2 regions of the Leptolyngbya sp. KIOST-1 genome follow, and region 2 is predicted to be linked to the other one. Evidence: predicted binding sites of a transcription regulator. Region 2 holds the regulator's gene; the other holds the start of a gene.
The links. The regulator NtcA, encoded in region 2, controls nitrogen genes in cyanobacteria. The targets are predictions, from matches to a motif close to TTTGTANNNNNNNNTACAAA.
Positions count from the first base shown of each region.

Region 1: the regulator NtcA is predicted to act here: its motif matches at 1,456-1,475, upstream of NF78_RS21580 (uracil-xanthine permease family protein).

Region 1 covers NZ_JQFA01000004.1:1,031,136-1,036,989, forward strand. The annotation lists gene pyrR (bifunctional pyr operon transcriptional regulator/uracil phosphoribosyltransferase PyrR) at 1-422, opposite strand, end outside; gene NF78_RS21575 (response regulator transcription factor) at 565-1,281, shown strand; gene NF78_RS21580 (uracil-xanthine permease family protein) at 1,569-2,987, shown strand; gene infC (translation initiation factor IF-3) at 3,097-3,600, opposite strand; gene NF78_RS21590 (CHASE domain-containing protein) at 4,189-5,854, opposite strand, start outside.
Region 2 covers NZ_JQFA01000004.1:1,879,156-1,885,009, reverse strand. The annotation lists gene cofH (7,8-didemethyl-8-hydroxy-5-deazariboflavin synthase subunit CofH) at 1-529, opposite strand, end outside; gene NF78_RS25245 (MoaD/ThiS family protein) at 690-965, opposite strand; gene thrC (threonine synthase) at 1,086-2,390, opposite strand; gene ntcA (global nitrogen regulator NtcA) at 2,913-3,584, shown strand; gene NF78_RS25230 (DUF3084 domain-containing protein) at 3,707-5,110, shown strand; gene NF78_RS25225 (PadR family transcriptional regulator) at 5,328-5,717, shown strand; gene NF78_RS25220 (cofactor assembly of complex C subunit B) at 5,843-5,854, shown strand, end outside.

The DNA of each region.
Region 1 (5,854 bases), 850 kb from region 2:
CGGTGGCCGCGATCAATCAGCACCGCCAGGCGAATGGCGCTGGGTCGCCCGTAGTCGATCACTGCATTTAGCGCCGCGCGAATGGTGCGACCGCTAAAAATTACATCATCCACCAGCACCACCACCCTGTCGGTGATGTCGAAGAGAATCTCGGTGCGGGCCGGGGTGCGAGTGCTGATTTTGTCCAGGTCGTCGCGGTAGAGGGTGATATCGAGCGCCCCCACCGGCAGCGCTACCCCTTCCAGCCGCTGAATCTGCTGGGCCACCAGGTGGGCCAGGGGCACCCCCCGGGTGTGAATGCCCAGCAGCACCAGGCGGTTCAGGTCGCCGCCGTGTTCTACCACCTCCGAGGCCAAGCGGTTGAGGGTACGGCGCATTTCCTCGGCAGACAAGATTTCAACCACAGTGCTGCTGGCACTCATCGTCAGCTCTCCCGACAGCGGTAAAGACCCACTATAGCTGACCCTGGGATGGGGGCGGGGACGGTGAGGGGGGGAGGCGGTGGGGGGCTATTTTTTGTGCTTGCGGTCACAATCGAGCTGGAAGTTGTCCGGCAGCATACCAGTGGTAGCAGTTAATCGCTCAGGGTTGATTGGCGACGGCATGCGTATTTTGCTGGTAGAAGACGATGGGCGACTGGCCGATGCCCTGGCCGAAATTTTGATCGCCCAGCGCTACACCGTCGAGTTTGCCTGCGATGGGGAGACGGGGTGGAACCAGATCAGCGCGATCGCCTACGACCTGGTTTTGCTCGATGTCACCCTGCCCCGGCTGGATGGCATTGGCCTCTGCCAGCGGATGCGCGATCGCGGCCTCACCACCCCAGTGCTCATGCTCACCGCCCGCGACACCAGCTCCGACAAGGTGTTGGGCCTCGACGCCGGGGCCGACGCCTACATGGTCAAACCCTTTCACCTGGAAGAATTGCTGGCCCAGGTGCGGGCCCTGCTGCGCCGGGGCCAGGCCAGCGTCACCCCCAGGCTGAGCTGGGGGCCGCTCACCCTCGACCCCACCAGCTACGAAGTCACCTACCACCGCACCCCCCTGCGCCTGACGCCGAAGGAATTTGCCCTACTGGAGGCGCTGCTGCGCTACGGTCGCCGGGTGCTCAGCCGCACCGCCATCATCGACCAGATCTGGCACTGGCAGGAAGCCCCCGAAGACAACACCATCAAGAGCTACATCAAAACCCTGCGGGCCAAGCTCAAAGCAGCCGGAGCCCCCAAAGACTTTATTGAAACCGTCCACGGCCTGGGCTACCGGCTCAAGGCGATGGATTAGGGCGATGGATTAGAAACGCCGCCCCCAGCGGTAGCGAGTTTTGATGTTAGAAAACCGCAACAATCTCCACGATTTCTCCACTTTTCCATCCCCAAAATCTCTACCCCTCAGCCCTAATCTAAGTCCCTAAGTTGTCCAGGCAAGAAATTGGAAATGGGCTAATTCACCAGCATTTCTGTATCGAATAATGCAATCTTAGCCTAACAGTTGAAACTGGTCAAACCAGTAGCGCTGATTTGCCTGGTTCACCACAACCCCACCGTTGCTGAGATGAGGTAGAACCAACCATGAGTGACGACCAACTGCGACTAGAGACCGCCGGGGCAGCGGCCCAGGTGCTCGAAGAACCACCCCGTTCATCCCTGTTCCCGCCCGTGGATATGATCTACGGGCTCAACGATAAACCACCTCTGGGGCAGACCATTTCGGCGGCCCTCCAGCACGTGATGGCGGCTTTTGTGAATATCATTGCCCCAGCCCTGGTGGTGGGTAACGCGATCGGATTGGAAGCCAGCGACATCAGTTTTTTGATTAGCCTGTCGCTGCTGATGTCGGGGGTGTGTACCTTTATTCAAATTCACAAAGTTGGCCCGGTGGGTTCGGGGCTGCTGAGTATTCAAGGCACCAGCTTTGCCTTTGTGGGCACCCTGGTCACGGTGGGCACCAACGCCGTAGAGGGGGGCAGAACGCCGCTGCAAACCCTGGCCTACCTGCTGACGATTTGCATGCTGGCCTCGTTTATTGAAATCGGCCTCAGCTTCTTTATTGAACCGCTCAAAAAGGTGATGACGCCGTTGGTCAGCGGCATTGTGGTGCTGATGATTGGCCTCAGTTTAATTCAGGTGGCGATGGTGGCTATGGCCGGTGGCCCCGCCGCCCGCGCCGACGGCAGCTTTGCCAGTCTGCAAAACCTGGGGGTCTCGATGCTGGTGCTGACGGTGATCATGGTGCTGAACTTCACCGGCAACTCGTTTCTGCGGATGTCGGCCATTCTCATCGGCCTGGTGGTGGGCTACCTGGTGGCCGCGCCCCTGGGCATGCTCAACTTCAGCGGGCTGTCGCAGCTGTCCCTGGTGACGCTGCCCATCCCCTTCCGCTATGGGTTTGGCTTTGGCCTGGCGGGGTTTATTCCCCTGGCGTTTTTGTTTGTGATCACCACCATTGAGTCGATTGGCGACCTGACGGCGACCTCGATGCTGGTGGGCGAGCCGATTGAGGGGCCGCTGTACCTGAAGCGGGTGAAGGGTGGCATTTTGGGCGACGGGGTGAATTCTCTAATTGCCGCCATCTTCAACACCTTTCCCAACACCACCTTCAGCCAGAACAACGGCGTGATTCAGCTGACTGGGGTGGGCAGTCGCTACGTGGGCTATTTCATTGCGGGCATGCTGGCACTGCTGGGCCTATTCCCAATTATTGGCGGCCTGTTTCAGGCGATGCCCCAGCCGGTGCTCGGGGGGGCTACCCTGCTGATGTTTGCCTCGGTGGTGGCCTCGGGGATCAAAATTCTCAGCGGTGTGACCCTCAATCGTCGCAGCACGCTGATTTTGGTGGCCTCTCTAGGGCTGGGCATGGGGGTGTCCTTTGTGCCCGACGCCCTGGCCAATACCCCCTACCTGATTCGCGGTGTGTTCTCCTCGGGCATTGCCACCGGGGGCACCGTGGCGCTGCTGCTGAATATGATTGTTCCTGGGCCACGCGAGTAGGCTACCTGGGAATACTGGATTCAGCCATTGAAACAGTCCTTCAACCCAAAAGCAGGGGTCAAACGACCCCTGCTTTTTTCGCTAACAGGTTGTGCCAGTAGGCGACAGGCTACGACGGCGACAGGAATAGGGTGAGGGCGCGGTGGTCAAAGGACTGCACCTTGCCAGCGTCGTTCAGGTCTTCTACAACCCGGTTCAGCAGATCGGTGGCGCGATCGCGGTGCTGGTGTTCCCGCCCGCGCAGCCGCACTAAAAACTTGACCGAATCCCCTTTACTCAACCACTCAGTGGCTCGGTTGATGCGCAGGGCGTAGTCAGACTCGCCGATGTTAGGGCGAAACTTGACCTCTTTGACGGAGGGGCGAGAGGTCTGCTTCTGGCGCTTGTTTTGCTGGTACTGGAGCTTGCCGTAGTCCATGATTTTGGCCACTGGGGGGCCATCTTCACTGGGGGAAACGACGACCAGGTCGAGCTTGCTCTCTTTGGCCATTCTGAGGGCGTCTCTGGTGTCGGTGACGCCCAGGTTTTCGCCGGTCTGGGTGATCAGCAACACCTCAAGGTCTCTAATGTCGCGGTTGACGGTGGGTTTTGGTTTCTTAGCGATAGGACAAATCTCCGAATTCTACAAAACATAAGACGGGTTCCCCAGGATTGAGCGCATCGCGTCGATCCCTTAGTTCCTATTAAGGAAGACAGGTAGAACTGCAACAGCCCAGAGCCGAGAAGACCTCAGGAGTTAACCTGTAGGTACCTTAGCAAACTGGGGCCCGCTTTATTTTTCCTCTCAGGATACGCTGGGCCGATCACAGCTACATCTCCCCGCCGACGGGTTCTTTTTTTGGGGTGAAACTTTGTAACGCAGAGGCCGAGAGCTGAGATTAGCTGAACGTTAGTATTGGTAGCAGAACTATAACAAGCCTGGCTAAGGGTGTCAGGTGCCAGGTTTCAGGTTTTGGGACTGGTTGGCCGACTGACGCCGCAGAGTGCTAGGTAGCTTGAGAAATCCCCTGCTGAAACTGTCGGATGGCTGCTCCGGTGTCGGTTTCGGCCAGCAAGATACAGCGTCTAAGCAGATCTAGATCGAGATCTTGCAACCCTGCTAGCTGGCTGCGATCGCACTGCCCATACCCCTGCGTTGGCGTAGCCTCTCCCTCGGAGACTCGCGGCCCATAGACCACCAGCCCCCCCCAGCCTGTTTAGATCACTCCAATGGCAGTTCCACGGTGACGGTGGTGCCCTGGCCCTCGGTGCTGGCAATCTGCCAATGGCCCCGGTGTTGGGTAACCACGGTGTGGACGATCGCCAACCCCAGACCGCTGCCGGGGCGATCGCCCACATTGCTGCCCCGCTGAAAGGCCTCGCGAATAGAGGCCAGGTCGGCGGCGGGGATGCCCCGACCACCATCCTGCACAGCGATGGTAGCCCGCTCACCATCGCTGCTGAGGCTCAGGTGAATGGGGCGATCGCCGGGGGAGTAGTTGGCGGCGTTGAGCAGCAGGTTGGTGAGCAGCGATCGCATCAGCCGCCGATCCCAAAAGGCGGTGACCGGCGAACCTGGAGCGCTCAGGGCGATCGGCTGGCTCACCTGGGGCTGCACCTCCTCCATCACCTCCCGGCAGAACGTCACCGCGTCCACCAGGGCGGGGTGGAACTCCAACTTGCCCGCCTCGGCCCGGGTGAGGGTGAGCAGATCGGCGATCTGCTGGCCCATGTGCTGGGCGGTGGTCAAAATTCGATCCACCTTGGGCTGGGCCACCTCTAGGGAGGTCACGTCCCCCCGCAGCGACTCCGCCGACAGCAAAATGGTGCTCAGGGGGGTGCGCAGCTCGTGGGAGGCCATAGAGAAAAACTTCAGCTTCATTTCCCCCAGGGCGCGGGTGCGGGCCAGTTCGGCCTGCAGGCTGTGCAGAAACAGGGCCAGGGTGCCCGTCAGCAGCAGCCCGGTGAGCAGGGTCAAGGGCGCGCCGTAACCCTGGCCCAGGCCATAGGTGGCCGCTGGGGCAAAGGCCACCCGCCACTGACGCTGCCCCAGGGTGAGCAGGCGGGTGCAGTCCTGGGGTCGGGGGCACACCGCCCTCGAGGGGCGCAGGGGGTCTTCGGTCGCCACTACGGTCTGGCTCGCCGCCTCGTACTGGCCCAAAAACTGTCGCTCGGCCTCGGCATCCTGGTCATACAGGGCAAAGTCAATGTTGTAGTTGAGGTCTTGCAGCGCCTCTTCAACCACATCGGCTACCCGAAACACCCCCAGCACAATGCCCTCAAATTCCGCCTCGCGCGTCGGCCGATCGGGGGGAATGTCGCCGTTGGGGTAGAGCGGCAGCACCACCAAAAAACCAAACTGGTCGCGCTGCTCCTGCACCAGGCGAATGCGCTCGGTGGCCATGATCCGGCCCGTGGCGCGGGCGGGGGCAATGGCCGCAGCGCGGGTGGGGTCGGAGGCCAGATCGTAGCCCAGGGCGGCTTCGTTGGTGAGAAAGGGGGCGACGTAGGTGACGGGCACATACTCGGCCCGCGCCCCGGCCCGCCGCAGCTGGCCCGTGGGGGACAGCTCGGTAATGTCAAAGGTGGGGTAGCCCTCGGCCCGCACCCCGGCCACAAAGGCGGCGCGATCGCCCGCCCGCACCAGCGGGGCCCACTCCAGCGCCTGAATGCCGGGATAGGTGACCAGCGATCGCGCCACAAAGGCGGCAAAGTCCTGGCGCGATACGGGCTGCTCGGCCACCCGGTAGTAGTCGTGCAGAAAGGTTAGCACATCGGTGTAGCGGTTGAGGCTGCGCTGGAGCGCCGTGGCCAGATTCTCGCTCTGCTGCTGAAATTCGGCCTGCCGCTGCAGCGCCTCCCCCTGCCCCACAAATTGGGCTGCCCCC
Region 2 (5,854 bases):
GGGAGTCCACTCCCCCGTCCCGCAGGGCCAGCAGCACCTCGCGGTAGCTCAACCCGTCTTGGCGAGCGATGAACTGCACTTCCTGGGGGGAAAAGGCGTGCAGGTGCAGGCGGGGATACCTGCCTTTGATCGTTGCGGCCAGCTTCAGGTAATAGCGTAGGGAGCTGCCGTTGATCTGGGCGGCGGGGTTGAGTCCGCCCTGCATGCAAATTTCGGTCGCCCCCACGCCTACGGCCTCAGCAGCTTTTTCGAGGATGGGGGAAAAATCGAGCCAGTAGGCCCCCTCAGTTTGGGCGTCGCGGCGAAAGGCGCAGAAGCTGCAGTGCTGCTCGCAGATATTGGTGAAGTTGATGTTGCGGTTGACCACGTAGGTTACCGTGTCTCCCACCTGGCGCTGGCGCAGGGTGTCAGCCGTGGTGCGAATGGCGGCTATGGTCTCGGGGGTCTGCTGCTGCAGGAGGGCTACTCCATCGGCGGCGGAGATGTCGTCCCCAGCCAGAGCCTGAGCGAGAATCGGTTCGATATCCATAGTTAGAGAAGGTTTCTGCCCGCAACGCCATCTCTATTGTGACGGCTGTGGATAGTGACGGCTGTGGGGCGGTGGTGCCCCTAGGTTTGGTGCGAGAAAAACGCGATCGCCCCAGCAAGGCTCAGCTCCCTGGGGCGATCGCGATTGGTCAGGCTGAGCCCTAGCCGCCAGCGACAGCGGGCACGATGCTGACTTCGTCCCCATCGCTGAGGGCGGTTTCCTTGCCGTCTAGAAACCGAATATCCTCGCTGTTGACGTAGAAGTTGACAAAGCGGCGCAGTTCGCCCGCATCGTCACAAAGCCGGGCCTTGATGCCGGGACAGCTGCTCTCCAGGTCATTGAGCAGTTCCACAATCGTGCCGCCGCTGCATTCGAGGGCAGCTTGGTTGTTGGTGAACTTTTGCAGGGGAGTGGGAATCAGTACTTTGACAGCCATAGAAGTGAAGGTAAACAGAGGGTAAGTTGAGTGCGTCGGGGAGTGGCGAAGTAGGAAGTGGTAAATGCGACGTTCAAAATGCAAAGTTTTGAACGTCGCATTTTGTAGTTACCTATCCCCCTACACCGGCACCTGCTGCCATTCCAGGCGGTCCAGGGTGCGAGAGCGCTCCAGCGCCCGCTCAAAGCTCTCGAGCTTGGGCTCAATCGTGAAGGGTTCGCCAATGTAGCCCTGCACGGCCTCCTGGGTCTTCAAGCCGTTGCCGGTAATGTAGACCACCGTAGACTCATCGGGGTCAATCTTACCGGCTTCCACCAGCTTTTTGAGCACCGCGATGGTGGTGCCACCAGCGGTTTCGGTAAAGATGCCCTCGGTTTCGGCCAGCAGCTTCATGCCCTCGACCACCTCGGCGTCGGTGACCGACTCGATATTGCCGTTGGTCTTGCGGGCAATGTCGAGGGCGTAGATCCCGTCGGCGGGGTTGCCAATGGCGATCGATTTGGCGATCGTGTTGGGCTTCACGGGCGTGACAAAATCCCGACCTTCCCTAAAGGCTTGGGCAATGGGAGAGCAGCCCTCGGCCTGGGCCCCGCTGAAGCGCACCGCCTTGTCGTCGACCAGCCCCACCTTAACAAACTCCTGGAAGCCCTTGTAGATCTTGGTAAACAGAGAGCCAGAGGCCAAGGGGGCCACGATGTGGTCGGGCAGTCGCCAGCCCAACTGCTCAGCCACTTCATAGCCCAGGGTCTTGGAACCCTCGGAGTAGTAGGGGCGCAGGTTGATGTTGACAAAGCCCCAGCCGTGGGTGTTGGCCACCTCGGAACAGAGGCGGTTGACCTGGTCGTAGTTGCCCTGCACCGCCATCACGGTGGGGTTGTAAATCAGGGTGCCCAGCACCTTGCCGGCTTCCAGGTCAGCGGGGATGAAGACGCAGCAGTCCAGCCCGGCATGGGCCGCGATCGCCGCCGTGGAGTTGGCCAGGTTGCCCGTGCTGGCGCAGGAGACCGTGGTGAACCCCAGTTCCTGGGCTCGGGTCAGCGCAACCGAGACCACCCGATCTTTGAAGCTGAGGGTGGGCATGTTGACGGCATCGTTCTTGATGTAAAGCTCTTTCAGGCCCAGACGCCGGGCCAGCCGAGTCGAGCGTACCAGCGGCGTCATGCCCGTACCTACATCGATGGGGGTGTCGGTGCTGACGGGCAGGAAATCTTTGTAGCGCCAGATCGACAGCGGCCCGGCTTGAATCGTGCTGCGCGTGACCCGCTGGCGAATGGCATCGTAGTCGTAGGCTACCTCAAGGGGGCCAAAGCAGACATCTTCACAGACGTGCTTAGCACCCAGGTCGTAGGTCTCACCACACTCTCGGCACTTCAGGTTCGAAAAGGTGGGCTGGGTAGCGGTGGAGCGTTCGATGGACTGCGTCATAGCGGATTCTCTTAGGTGGTCTGGAGCAGGTGTTTTTGACATTTCGAATTTGTTATTCAGAACCTAGCACCGAAGTCAAACCCTGGTCAAACATACCCGATTTTTTTAGTCGGGTATGTGTAAGATCCTGATGCAGAATGGTTTGACATCTTTGATCAAGTCTGTTTTGGCCAAACTCCAGTCCGTCGCGGTAGGTGCCCAAGCGCGGTTCGGTTCTGGAGCTTTCGCACGGAACCCCCTGCCGATTTAGCTCAAGCTGGACTCAGCTAACCTTTGGTGGCAGAAAAACCTCTTCGGAACACAGTAAGGTAGCCTGCTATACAAACGCCTCCTGGGCAGTTGAGGTTAAGTGATTTAAAGTCATGGAACGTTTGCATTATCTAATGTGCCAGACCGACTAAACTGCTCTATGCTTGGTGCCCAAGGTAGTCTGTACTGAAGGCCTGGCCCTGGTCTCAGCGGTGTAGGTAGCGCAGCAGTTTCATTGCAGATGCCCACGGTGATGCTCTTAGCAGAACGTTTATGGTAGTGACCCAAGATAAGCCGCTTGCCAACGTCTTTCGTCAGCTCTCTGGGGGTGCATTTCCCCCTGTCGTTGAGTCCTACGATCGGGGCAAGACTATTTTTTTCCCGGGCGACCCGGCAGAGCGGGTTTATTTTTTGCTCAAGGGCGCGGTTAAGCTGTCGCGGGTATACGAGGCCGGGGAAGAGATCACGGTAGCCCTACTGCGGGAGAATAGTGTCTTTGGTGTGCTGTCGCTGATTACAGGCAACCGGTCCGATCGCTTCTATCATTCCGTAGCGTTTACACCGGTTGAGCTGTTGTCGGTGCCCATCGAGCAGGTCGAGCAGTCCCTCGAAGAAAACCCTGAGCTGGCCCTGCTGATGTTGCGAGGGCTGTCATCGCGAATTTTGCAGACTGAGATGATGATCGAAACCCTGGCCCACCGGGACATGGGATCACGCTTGGTAAGCTTCCTGCTGATTCTCTGCCGCGACTTTGGCGTACCCAGCCAGGATGGCATCACCATCGATCTCAAACTTTCTCACCAGGCGATTGCTGAGGCCATTGGGTCTACTCGGGTGACGGTCACCCGCCTCCTGGGCGATCTGCGCCAGGAAGGTATGATCTCAATATATAAAAAGAAAATTACTGTGCACGATCCGGTTAATCTAAGTCAGCAGTTTACTTAAGCCAGCGGGGTTCGAGTCCGGGGCTGGGGCTTGACCAGCCAGGTCGACTGATTGGCAAGACTAGGGCACTAAGGTCCAAACCCATGCAGTAGAGTAAATGCAAACTCCCCTGTGGCAGGTGCATGGTTTCTGGTTACGTACTGATTTTTGCGGTTCTGATCCTGGGGGGGGTGATTGCCACCCTGGGCGATCGCGTAGGCAGTCGGGTCGGCAAGGCCCGACTGAGTTTATTCAACCTTCGCCCCAGGCAAACGGCCACCCTGGTCAGCATTGCCACCGGCAGCGTAATTTCGGCCTCTACCCTGGCGCTGCTGTTTGGGGTGAGCAGCCAGCTGCGGACCGGAGTTTTTGAACTGGGGCGGATTCAGGATGACTTGGCCACCGCCGAAGCCAACTTGGCCCAGGCCCAGGCCGCTCAGGAAAACGTCGAGGCTGATTTGGAGTCCGCCACCAGGGAGCGCCAGCGAGCCCTGGGTCGGCTTCAGGAGGTGAATGAGTCGCTCAATCGAGCCGTAGCGCAGCAGGATGCCACGGAGGAACAGCTGCGCCAAACCCTGGGCCAGCTCGACACCGTCTCGCAGCAGGCAGAAACCCTGCGGCGATCAACCGCGGCGCTGCGGGTCGATCGCGATCGCCTGCTGCAGCAGCAGGCCACCATTGGTAGCCAGATTGCCCAACGCGATCGCGCCATCGCCGAACTGGACCAGCAGATTGCCCAGCGCGATCGCGCCATCGCCGAGCGTGAACAGCTCTTGGCCAGCCTGGAAGCCGAGCAAGAGTTCCTGGAGCAGCAGGTGGCGTCCCTGCAAACTCAGTTTCAGGGTCTTTTTCGTGGCAACATTGCCCTCAACCGCAACCAGGAAATTTTGTCGGGCCAGGGGCGGGCTGAAAATCGAGCTCAGGCGGAAGAGTTTGTCACTGAATTTTTGCAGCAGGCCAATCGTTTGGTCTCCCGCGCGATCGCCCCGGGTACCTTCATTGACCAGCAAATTTTGCTGATTGGCAATCGTGAAGTCGAAACTCTGATCGATCGTCTGGCCACGGGTGAAGACTACGTGGTGAGGCTGCTGTCGGCGGCCAACTACATCACGGGTGAACCCTGTGTCCTACAGCGGGGGGAGCCCTGTATTCAGGTGTTTATCGATGCAACCCCCAACCAGCAGGTGTACGCCCAGGGCGAGCGGCTAGCGACGGTCACCCTGGACCCACCACCCTTTGGCGATCGCCAGCTGGTTGAACGGCTCAATCTGCTGCTGGCTGCGACCCAGTTTCGGGCTCGCCAGGACGGTGTCGTGAGCGATTCTCTTCAGGTGGCCGACAATCGCCCCGAAACCATTCTCAACTTTCTGGAAGCTGTACAGCAGTCTGGGCAGGCCGTCGACTTTCAGGCCATTGCGGCTAGAGACATTTTCACGGCAGGACCTGTCCAAATTCACCTGGCGGCTGTGCGCGATGGCCGCATTCTGTTTCAAACCCGTCCGGTGAGTGGAGGGCTGGAAAACGGCGGCGATCGCCCCGATTTTTGACAGCTGGTAGCGCTTGAGGATCCACCGCCAATTATCTTTGGCGGCGAATATTTAATAATGTCTAAAAAAATTTGCAGATAGTTACCATCTGCACTCACTTCGATACTGTGGGGATCACCTGTGATTAGAATTAGCCTAATCGTTAAGCGACTAATCGACTGCTTTTAACTCTGGTCTGCGTTAAGCAGACAAACTTTAATATATCTGGAGCGATCCCATGAAATTTGAGGATATTTATCAGTTCTTCGAGGATCCACCGCCCATCTACCTCAACAAAGAGCTTGCCGTTTGCTACGTGCTGTCGGTGTTGCTCCAGCAAGATTCCTACGGTACTGAGTTAATTCAGCGGTTGACTCACCACTACCCCCACTATCGCCTGTCCGACACGGTACTGTACGGGGCACTCAAGTTTTTAGAAGACGAAAATGCCATAGACGGCTACTGGAAAAAGGTGGAAGGTCGGGGTCGCCCCCGTCGTATGTACCGCCTCAACCCCGACTGGCGGTTACAAGCCGAAGAACTGGCCGAGTTCTGGAAAACCTATATGGGCGATCCTGTCCGGCCCACCACGTCCCAAAGCCCTGCTTACTCATCACCCGGGCGCTGACGGTGTTCGAATGGCCTAACCCGCCTATGGCTCGGTCATTTAATCACCTCGATCTACCTGCCCCTGGATCTACCTGAACAAGCCATCATTTCGTACCCTAGAAAGGTACAACTGATGGCCCAACCGTGACCGAAACC